Regions from separate parts of the Peribacillus sp. NPDC096447 genome, predicted to be linked through region 3. Evidence: riboswitches for the same ligand, from Rfam matches in the RefSeq annotation. Region 3 holds a riboswitch; each other region holds the start of a gene.

Region 1 (2,203 bases), on a different contig from region 3:
TATCCTCATATTCACTGCACCGATCAACTTGGGATCCACTGCTGCCGTGTAGGACCATGAGCTATCAGCCGATTGGATTTCCTGGAGATCTGCATTCGAAACATCTATTCCATATATCTTCACTTCATCGCGTCCCGCCTCTTTAATCGCCCGGGCTGCACCGATAGCAAAGGCATCCCATGTTGCGAAAATGGCATCCAATTTACCTTTAGGGTATTTATTCAGCATTGCGGCTACAGCATTTTGTGTCTGAACCGAAGTATCAGCAGATGCCACTCCGAATCTTTCGACTTCTTTAATCCCAGGATTTTCTTTTAATTTTTCCTGATAGACTGCATTTCTTCTTACCATTGGAGGAAAACCGTCCACCCAAAGATATGCAATTGCCGCTTCACCTTTCTGTTCTTTTATCAGTTTATCAAAAGCCAGCGTTGCCAAAGCTTCATCATCTTGTGAAGTTAATGTCACGCCTTCTATTTTAGATAGATCGCTTATTGAATCGAATGTGACAACGCTTTTACCTGCATCAACCAACTTTTGAACGTCATTCACAGTTGCTGCATCATCACCATGGGAAATGATATAGCCGTCATAATCTTCCTCCAAAGCCTGCGCTATCGCATCATGGAATTTAGCCGTATCACCATTGGCTGTGTACGTATCCACTTGAAACCCCAGTGCTTCTCCTTCTTCCTTCGCCCCCGCCAGGTATTGGGCCGTATGATCATCACCGCCAATTTTACGGATCACTTTGATTCTGGCTCCATCTCCATCAGCAAATCTTTCCGGAACATTTTCAAATGATACTTTTTCTTCTTTCTTCGACTCTGTGGAACTCTGACCTGTAGAGCAACCCGTTAAAAGCAAAGCCGAAGCGATGGCTGAAATGAATATCCCTTTAATAGACCTTTTCATCTTGTTTCCCTCCATTTTTTCTAATTAGTCTTATCAGTTAAGTTGGTGTAAATCCCAAAATAAAAACCTCTCTAATATAGAGAGGTTTAATCGGCTGTTTTGCAGACTTGTCCCTCTCTTATCTGTCAAAACATTTCTGTTTTGCAGGATTTAGCACCAATTCCTAATGGAACGGTTGCTGGGCATCTTAGGGCCAGTCCCTCCGCCACTCTTGATAAGAGATATATCGTGTTACGTTTTCGTAATTATCACTTTATAGGGATATAGTCGTAAAGTCAATAGATTTTTGAATATTTGAAATGTTCCCCGTTATTTTTTATTTTCTTTGAAGCTGGGCTAGACGCTTTTTCTCAATCTTTTCAAGCCGCTCCAACTGCCTTAATTTCACTTCGAACAAAGTGATCGGGTCACGGTAAACTTCCGGATTTTCTTTCATATGCTCCAATGCAGCCTGGTAGTCTTTTATTTCAGTCTGCGTTTGCTCTATCGTTTTTTGAAGTAAGGCAAATGAACCGCGATAGAAAAGGGAGATGTCACGATCCAAAGATTTTTCAAACAATCCAAATTGGGTAAGGAAACGTTCCGTGATCATTTCCGCAACATCCAGGTAATCTTCACTTTCCAGGTATTTCTTATAACGATTGTACATATTGGCTTTATTTTGCGGTATCGCCCCAAACAGCTTCCCTGCCCCTTTAAGCAGTAATTGAGATGGAGTCCTGCGCAAAAGGATATTGACGTTTTCGATGCGGATACTGCTTGTCATCCGGTCGGCATCACGGCGCCAGTCATCCAATACCCTGAAGTCGCCTGCCAGCGTAATCCGTTCTTCTTTGTATAATTCATTGAATCCGGCACTCATCTCATCCATAAACTGCTGGCTTTGCGTGAACTCCATTTGGGAACTGGCAATCCAGTCTTGAAGAGAACGGTAATATTGAGGCATGATCTTGTCAGATATGAAGTTTTGAATTCGCTCATTCATTTCCTGGTTTAACTGTACATGGACCTGACTGAAATCACTGCTTTCCGTTAACGATTTAGAGCAATCCCTCAGTAATTCAGGAATTTTTGAATAAAGCTGATTTTTCACTTCGTCCTTAAGCAGACGATACGACCTTATGATATTTTCACTTTTTTCTTTTTCCAAATCAGCCAGTTGATTGACCGCCCCATTCAGCTTGACTTCCATCTGTTCATTCCAAGAGATGGAATGCTCGCATTTCCGCTCATTGGCTGCCCGTTTTTCTAACAGATAAGATAAAGTTTTACGAATGAATGCCAGAAT
Region 2 (2,203 bases), on a different contig from region 3:
CCTATAGGGATTAAGGCAAAATCCTTTCAGAAAAAATGAAATAAGACGCTTGAAAAAGTAAATAATGAAATTTCATAAAGGGGTAAGTAAAATGAGTTTGTTTGCTTGATAACTATTTCACTAAAATGATAGGAGGGGATGAAGTTGATCTTTCGTACCATTGATACGGACAAAGACAAAGATATTATCGTTAAATTCAGGAAAGATTCCTTTGTTTTAAGTTTTGGATCTGAAGCTGGTTTTGGAGATGAAAATACATATCTGCAACGAATGGGAGAAAGGGTCCGCAAATTTCCGGATGGACAGGTGATCATTGAAAAGAACCAAGTACCGATTGGACAAATGGAACTTCAAATTCGGGAGTATGAAGGAACTGAGATTGGCTATGTAAATTTATTTTATCTTATTCCCGAATACCGCAGTAAAGGCCTTGGCAAGGAATTGGTTCGCTACGCAGAAAACTTTTTCAGGCAATTTAATGTCTCCGAATATCATTTAAGGGTTTCTCCGGATAATGGAAGGGCGATTCGTTTATATACGAATTCAGGCATGATCAAGATAAGGGAAGAAAATGAAATATACACCGTATGGAGAATGAGCAAATCATTATAAAATATAATTTTTAATTATATTAATATAATATAAAACCATCAATTCACTATCCTGTGAAAATATTTTAAGCGATGAAGAATATGGTTGACTTTAAAGAAATTAGAATATATAGTGAAGGACATAATTAAATAAAACGTTAATTCTTATCAAGAGATGTGGAGGGACTTGGCCCTATGATACCTCGGCAGCGGGTTTTTACTTTTGTAAAAATACTGTGCTAATTCCAACGGACGAAAGTTTGAAAGATAAGAAGGAGCTTTACTTAGATAATTAATTTAAGAGTTTACTCTTTTTTATGTCTAAAAGAGGCCTCTTCTGTCTGATGACGGAAGAGGCCTCTTTTGTTTATTCAAAATGTATATGGTTATTTGGAGAATTGGTGCAATTACTCATGAGTTTCGCAGATTTACTCGTGAGTTTCACACAATTACTCGTGAGTTTCGAATATAACCCTATCATTATGAAACTTTGCAAAGCTCTTCTCTCTGGATAATGAATTCGTACAAATAAACAGCATGGGGGGAGATTGGATGATTGAGTTTCAAAATGTTAAAAAGGTTTATCAAACAAAGAAACAGACTGTCGAGGCTTTGAAGGGCATTGATTTGACAGTGGAAAAGGGGGATATATTCGGTGTAGTCGGTTATAGCGGGGCCGGAAAGAGTACGTTGATCAGGCTGGTCAACTTGCTTGAACAACCTTCAGATGGTTCGGTGATTGTTGGGGGCAAGGATTTAACCAAATTAAGCCCTAAGGAATTACGGGCAGAAAAGAAAAAAATCGGGATGATTTTTCAGCATTTTAACTTGCTAAACTCAAAGACCGTTTTTGATAACATTGCCATGCCGCTGGTTTTATCGGGAACTCCGGCTAAGGAAATCAAAAACCGTGTAGGCGAGCTGTTGGAGTTCGTTGGCTTATCGAGCAAGGCAAAGAGTTATCCGGAACAATTATCCGGCGGTCAAAAGCAGCGGATCGGCATTGCGAGAGCTTTGGCTACGAATCCATCGATCTTATTGTGTGATGAAGCTACATCGGCATTGGATCCACAAACAACGAGTGCAGTTCTGCAGCTCTTAAAAAAAATTAATAAAGAATACAATATCACCATTCTGCTAATCACTCATGAGATGTCTGTAATTCGGGAAATTTGCAATAAGGTAGCGGTCATGGAGGGCGGATGTGTCGTTGAACAAGGTTCGGTTTTCGAAGTTTTCGCGAAGCCGCAAACGGATATTGCAAAAAACTTCGTGAGAACGGTCATACATGACGAGATTCCACAAAGTTTTTTAAAAAGCATAGGGGCGCACATTCCGATTATTTGGAAAATTAATTTTATTGGGACTACTTCGGGTACTCCTTTACTGTCTACCATCTCGAAGAAATATGATATTCATTTAAGTGTCTTATCGGCCAATATTTCTGAAATTCAGGAAACGCCTTTTGGGAATTTGATCATCGAAGTGACCGGAAGCAAAAATGAGGTGGATAAGGCTTATCAATATATTAAAGATGAGGGGATTCTCGTCCAGGAGGTGCAGATAAATGGGTAATACGCTTTGGGGAATGGAAATAACGGCAGAGCAGCTGT
Region 3 (2,203 bases):
AAATCAGTATTAAAGTTTCCGCAAAAAAATCATTCCCATACTTCTTTTGCTACATCAACGACGAATTTCAGCTTTTCCCATTGCTGTTCTTCGGTCAGTTTGTTGCCGTGATGGGTGGAGGCAAAGCCACATTGCGGGCTTAAGCATAATTGTTCGAGAGGAACGAAGTGCGAGGCTTCTTTAATGCGTGCCTTAACAGCTTCCTTGTCTTCGATTTCGCCATTTTTTGAAGTGACGACACCCAGTACAACCTGTGCACCGCCATTTGGAATGTATTCCAATGGTTTGAAATCCCCTGAGCGTTGATCATCATATTCCAAGAAGAATCCATCCACTTTTTCCTTTGCCAATAAAGTTGGGGCGATACGGGCATAGCTTCCTTCAAACGCCCAAGTCGACTGATAGTTTCCGCGACATAGGTGGGTAGTGACGACAAGGTCTTCTGGTTTGCCTTCCAATGCTCCATTAATGACACGAAGTGCAAGATCAATTAACTGTTCCCTCGTATATTTTCCATCTTTGAACTGGAAATCCGGAGCTGAAAGTCTGGCAATATATACATCATCCAATTGAAGATAACGCACACCTGCTTCATAAAAGGCTTTCAAAGCATGCTGATACGCCTTAATGATATCATTTGCATAATCTTCAATATCAGGGTAGATGTCTTCATTATGAATGCCTGCAGCAAATAACTGATTCGGACTGGGAATGGTTTGCTTGGCAATGGCACGTCCGTTCACGATTTTGTTCAATTCAATGAAATCACTAATGAAGGGATGTTCAGGATTGAATGAAACCTTCCCGGTATTGCGAACGTTATATCTCTCTGTTTCCACACCATCGAATGTGAGACCTTTTTCAGTCACATATCCCTCGATGCCATTTAAATGTTCGAGGAAGTCAAAGTGCCACCATGTTCGTCTGAACTCGCCGTCCGTAACAGCCTCTAATCCAACTTCAATTTGCTTATCGACAATCCGTTTGATTTCTTCGGTTTCAATTTCACGAAGCCGCTCTGCTGAAAGGGTACCCTCCCTGAATTGCTTTCTGGCAATATGTAAACGTTCCGGTCTTAATAAACTTCCGACGTGATCGGCCCTGAATGGTGCTTTCGTTAATGTGATTGACATGTTGCATTCCTTCTTTCCTTTTAAAAATAAAAAACCTCTTCTTAAAAAATAAGAAGAGGTGTTGGCAACAAAGCTATATACTCTTCTTATCTTCAAGTTTTTACACTTCTGGAATTAGCACAGTACATGATCAGTCTGTTGCTGAGGCATCAAAGGGCCAGTCCCTCCACCTCTCTGGATAAGAGTTGTCTATTAAATTAATTATGACTATACAGGTAGTTTTTACAAAGGTCAAGCGTTGGAGGTTGAATATTTAGAATATACCGTTTATTAATTCACGCTGAAATGTTAACGGCACCCGGGAATCAGGCATATGCTTTGAGTGGGGAGGGAATGCAAGGATGAGTCCATTCAAAAGTGGCATACCGATAACGGTAACTGAAGCTATGATAGAGAGAATCATAAAAATGAAATCATCTGGTCAGGATATTAAAGTCGAGATTACGCCAAAGCATATGGTGCTTTCCGGAACGATGGAAGTGAAAAAAATGATGTTTAAGAAAAACGTAGCTTTCCGGATTACATTAAAACCGGATCATGTGGAAAAAAGAACGATTTCATTTGAATTAGTGGAAATGGAACCAATTGACAGGAATTTCATCAACCAAAGGATATTTAACAGACCGCCATTTTTTGAATTTGAAAAAAGAACGATCAAAATGAATGTTAATGCTTGGAACATCGTGAGAAAAATTCCGGTGGGTACAATTAAATCGTATGAACTTGTCGAAGGTGCATTGAAAATGAAACTTTCTTTATGAGTTAAGGGATATTTTACATACAACCTTATCCGTAATCTATAAAGGGAGTGCCAGGTATTTTAGTGTTATGGTGAGATTGGGCATGAAAAAAATGTGATTGATAAATCAAGCTCTTTAAAATATACTAAATAACTTGAAGTTTTGAGTTTTTCTGGGAATGAGGAGGATAATGATGGATCAAAAGATTTTGCCTGCTTCAGCAAGCATGAAGGATTTTGAAAGATTTCTAGAAAGTTCCTATGAAATAGGTGTGTTTCTTGATTTGCATATATCACAATTGAAAAATGTAAGTATGATGGCAAAACAGCA
Region 4 (2,203 bases), on a different contig from region 3:
TTTAAAAACAAAAATCTCTTCTTTTGCTTTTAGGTAGTCAACTACTTTATTATATAGTTTATTGAACACATCTTCGGAAATTGGCTGGTTCACTGAACCCCAATCGATTTTATCTTTAACGGATGCTTCTTCCACGATAAATTTATCTTTAGGTGAACGACCAGTATATTTGCCAGTTTCAGCTTTTACTGCGCCGGTTGATGTTAAAACGCCTTCATTTCTGCTTAATACCTTTTCGACCAATTGAGGAACTGAAAGTTGAGTTTGCACATTGTTTCCTGTTAATAACTGGTGTAACTCATTAGAAACATCTACAGAATTCATATATGAGGTACCTTCCTTTGTTTAAGTTTTTAGATTACAATTAGTATAACACATTCATTTAAATAGTCTATACTATTTCTTCTGATTTGTGATTATTTTCAGCTGGTTGCGTTAATCATTTTATTCCGGCAGGAACCGAGTCAGGATTATCACATATACTTTAATGAAGTCAATTTTATTTTAATAGGAAGTAAGTAAGCAATATATTTCCAATGGTGAAGTCGTTTTTCTTATGCTTAATACTTATTATTAATGGCAATTTTCAACATTTCTATTCGTATTTTGCATTGTAAACCCTTCTAAGACGCTGTATCAACATGTTTTTCAAATGAACGCCATACTGGGCGGAAATGTTCTTTTTAAAAAAGCATTGACAAATTCCAACCAGATACGATAATATCTTAAATTGTACGGATTCTCTTATCCCGAGTTGGTGGAGGGACAGGCCCTTTGAAACCCAGCAACCTGCCATATTGAACTTGACTCCAAGATCGATCGCCGAAAATAAAGCGAAGGTCTTCAAGGAATAGTGGTGATGGTGCTAACCTGAGCAAGGTAAAAAACCCTTGAACGATAAGAGTGAAAGGATAGAAGACAGAATTTTAAACCTTTCCTCATTTGCCAGGGAAGGTTTTTGTGTTTTTCATAAGTAATTCTGTGTCTATAGTTGAAACTAATGAGGGAAACGAGTTCCGTAAAAATCAGGCTTATGCCTACAACATACTAACTTCCAAGGAGGAAATATGATGTCAAAGAAACGTCTATTTACTTCTGAATCTGTTACAGAGGGCCATCCGGACAAAATTTGTGACCAGATTTCAGATTCCATTTTAGATGCTATCCTTGCTAAGGATGCAAATGCACGTGTTGCGTGTGAAACTAGCGTAACAACAGGTCTTGTACTTGTTGCTGGTGAAATTACAACGTCCGCTTACGTGGATATTCCGCGTATCGTTCGTGATACGATTAAAGGAATTGGCTACACACGTGCGAAATACGGTTTCGATGCTGAAACTTGTGCAGTGTTGAGTTCCATTGATGAGCAGTCTGCCGATATCGCAGCTGGAGTCGATAAAGCATTGGAAGCTCGTGAAGGAAACATGTCAGAGGAAGAAATCGATGCAATCGGTGCAGGGGACCAAGGTCTTATGTTCGGATTTGCTTGTAATGAAACAGAAGAGCTTATGCCGCTTCCGATTTCATTGGCGCATAAACTTTCATTCCGCCTGGCTCAAGTTCGTAAAGATGAAACTCTTGCTTACCTACGCCCTGATGGTAAAACACAGGTAACTGTTGAATATGATGAGAATAACCGTCCTGTACGTGTAGATACGATCGTTATCTCTACACAGCATGATGCAGAAATTACGCTTGAACAAATTCAAGCCGATCTAAAAGAACATGTGATCAAAGCAGTCGTTCCAGCTGAATTGATCGATGCTCAAACTAAATACTTCATCAACCCTACTGGCCGTTTCGTAATTGGCGGACCTCAAGGGGATGCTGGTCTTACTGGACGTAAAATCATCGTTGATACTTACGGCGGATACGCTCGTCATGGCGGCGGTGCATTCTCTGGTAAGGATGCTACTAAAGTTGACCGTTCTGCTGCATACGCTGCTCGTTACGTTGCGAAAAACATCGTGGCAGCAGGCCTTGCCGACAAAGCGGAAGTTCAATTGGCATACGCAATTGGTGTGGCAGAGCCTGTATCGATTTCAATTGATACGTTCGGAACTGGTACAGTTAGCGAAGAAGTCCTTGTTGACCTAGTTCGCGCCAACTTCGACCTTCGTCCAGCTGGCATCATCAAAATGCTTGACCTTCGTCGCCCGATCTACAAACAAACAGCTGCCTACGGACACTTTGGCCGTACAGA

Evidence for each region. Region 3 has a riboswitch for S-adenosylmethionine ahead of ACIQZD_RS14500 (5-methyltetrahydropteroyltriglutamate--homocysteine S-methyltransferase). Riboswitches for the same ligand answer to the same signal wherever they lie in the genome.
Region 1: it holds a riboswitch for S-adenosylmethionine, as region 3 does, so the genes downstream of both, ACIQZD_RS20215 (sugar ABC transporter substrate-binding protein) here and ACIQZD_RS14500 (5-methyltetrahydropteroyltriglutamate--homocysteine S-methyltransferase) in region 3, are expected to answer to the same signal.
Region 2: it holds a riboswitch for S-adenosylmethionine, as region 3 does, so the genes downstream of both, ACIQZD_RS06095 (methionine ABC transporter ATP-binding protein) here and ACIQZD_RS14500 (5-methyltetrahydropteroyltriglutamate--homocysteine S-methyltransferase) in region 3, are expected to answer to the same signal.
Region 4: it holds a riboswitch for S-adenosylmethionine, as region 3 does, so the genes downstream of both, metK (methionine adenosyltransferase) here and ACIQZD_RS14500 (5-methyltetrahydropteroyltriglutamate--homocysteine S-methyltransferase) in region 3, are expected to answer to the same signal.

What each region holds. Positions count from the first base shown of each region.
Region 1 covers NZ_JBIWEV010000006.1:107,232-109,434, reverse strand. Annotated here, with positions in the region: gene ACIQZD_RS20215 (sugar ABC transporter substrate-binding protein) at 1-915, opposite strand, end outside; SAM riboswitch class I at 1,031-1,136, opposite strand; gene ACIQZD_RS20210 (GTPase domain-containing protein) at 1,232-2,203, opposite strand, start outside.
Region 2 covers NZ_JBIWEV010000001.1:1,217,416-1,219,618, reverse strand. Annotated here, with positions in the region: gene ACIQZD_RS06100 (GNAT family N-acetyltransferase) at 145-612, shown strand; SAM riboswitch class I at 753-864, shown strand; gene ACIQZD_RS06095 (methionine ABC transporter ATP-binding protein) at 1,143-2,165, shown strand; gene ACIQZD_RS06090 (methionine ABC transporter permease) at 2,179-2,203, shown strand, end outside.
Region 3 covers NZ_JBIWEV010000004.1:29,799-32,001, reverse strand. Annotated here, with positions in the region: gene ACIQZD_RS14500 (5-methyltetrahydropteroyltriglutamate--homocysteine S-methyltransferase) at 30-1,133, opposite strand; SAM riboswitch class I at 1,217-1,318, opposite strand; gene ACIQZD_RS14495 (hypothetical protein) at 1,475-1,894, shown strand; gene ACIQZD_RS14490 (glycerol-3-phosphate responsive antiterminator) at 2,067-2,203, shown strand, end outside.
Region 4 covers NZ_JBIWEV010000007.1:171,927-174,129, reverse strand. Annotated here, with positions in the region: gene pckA (phosphoenolpyruvate carboxykinase (ATP)) at 1-324, opposite strand, end outside; SAM riboswitch class I at 742-904, shown strand; gene metK (methionine adenosyltransferase) at 1,068-2,203, shown strand, end outside.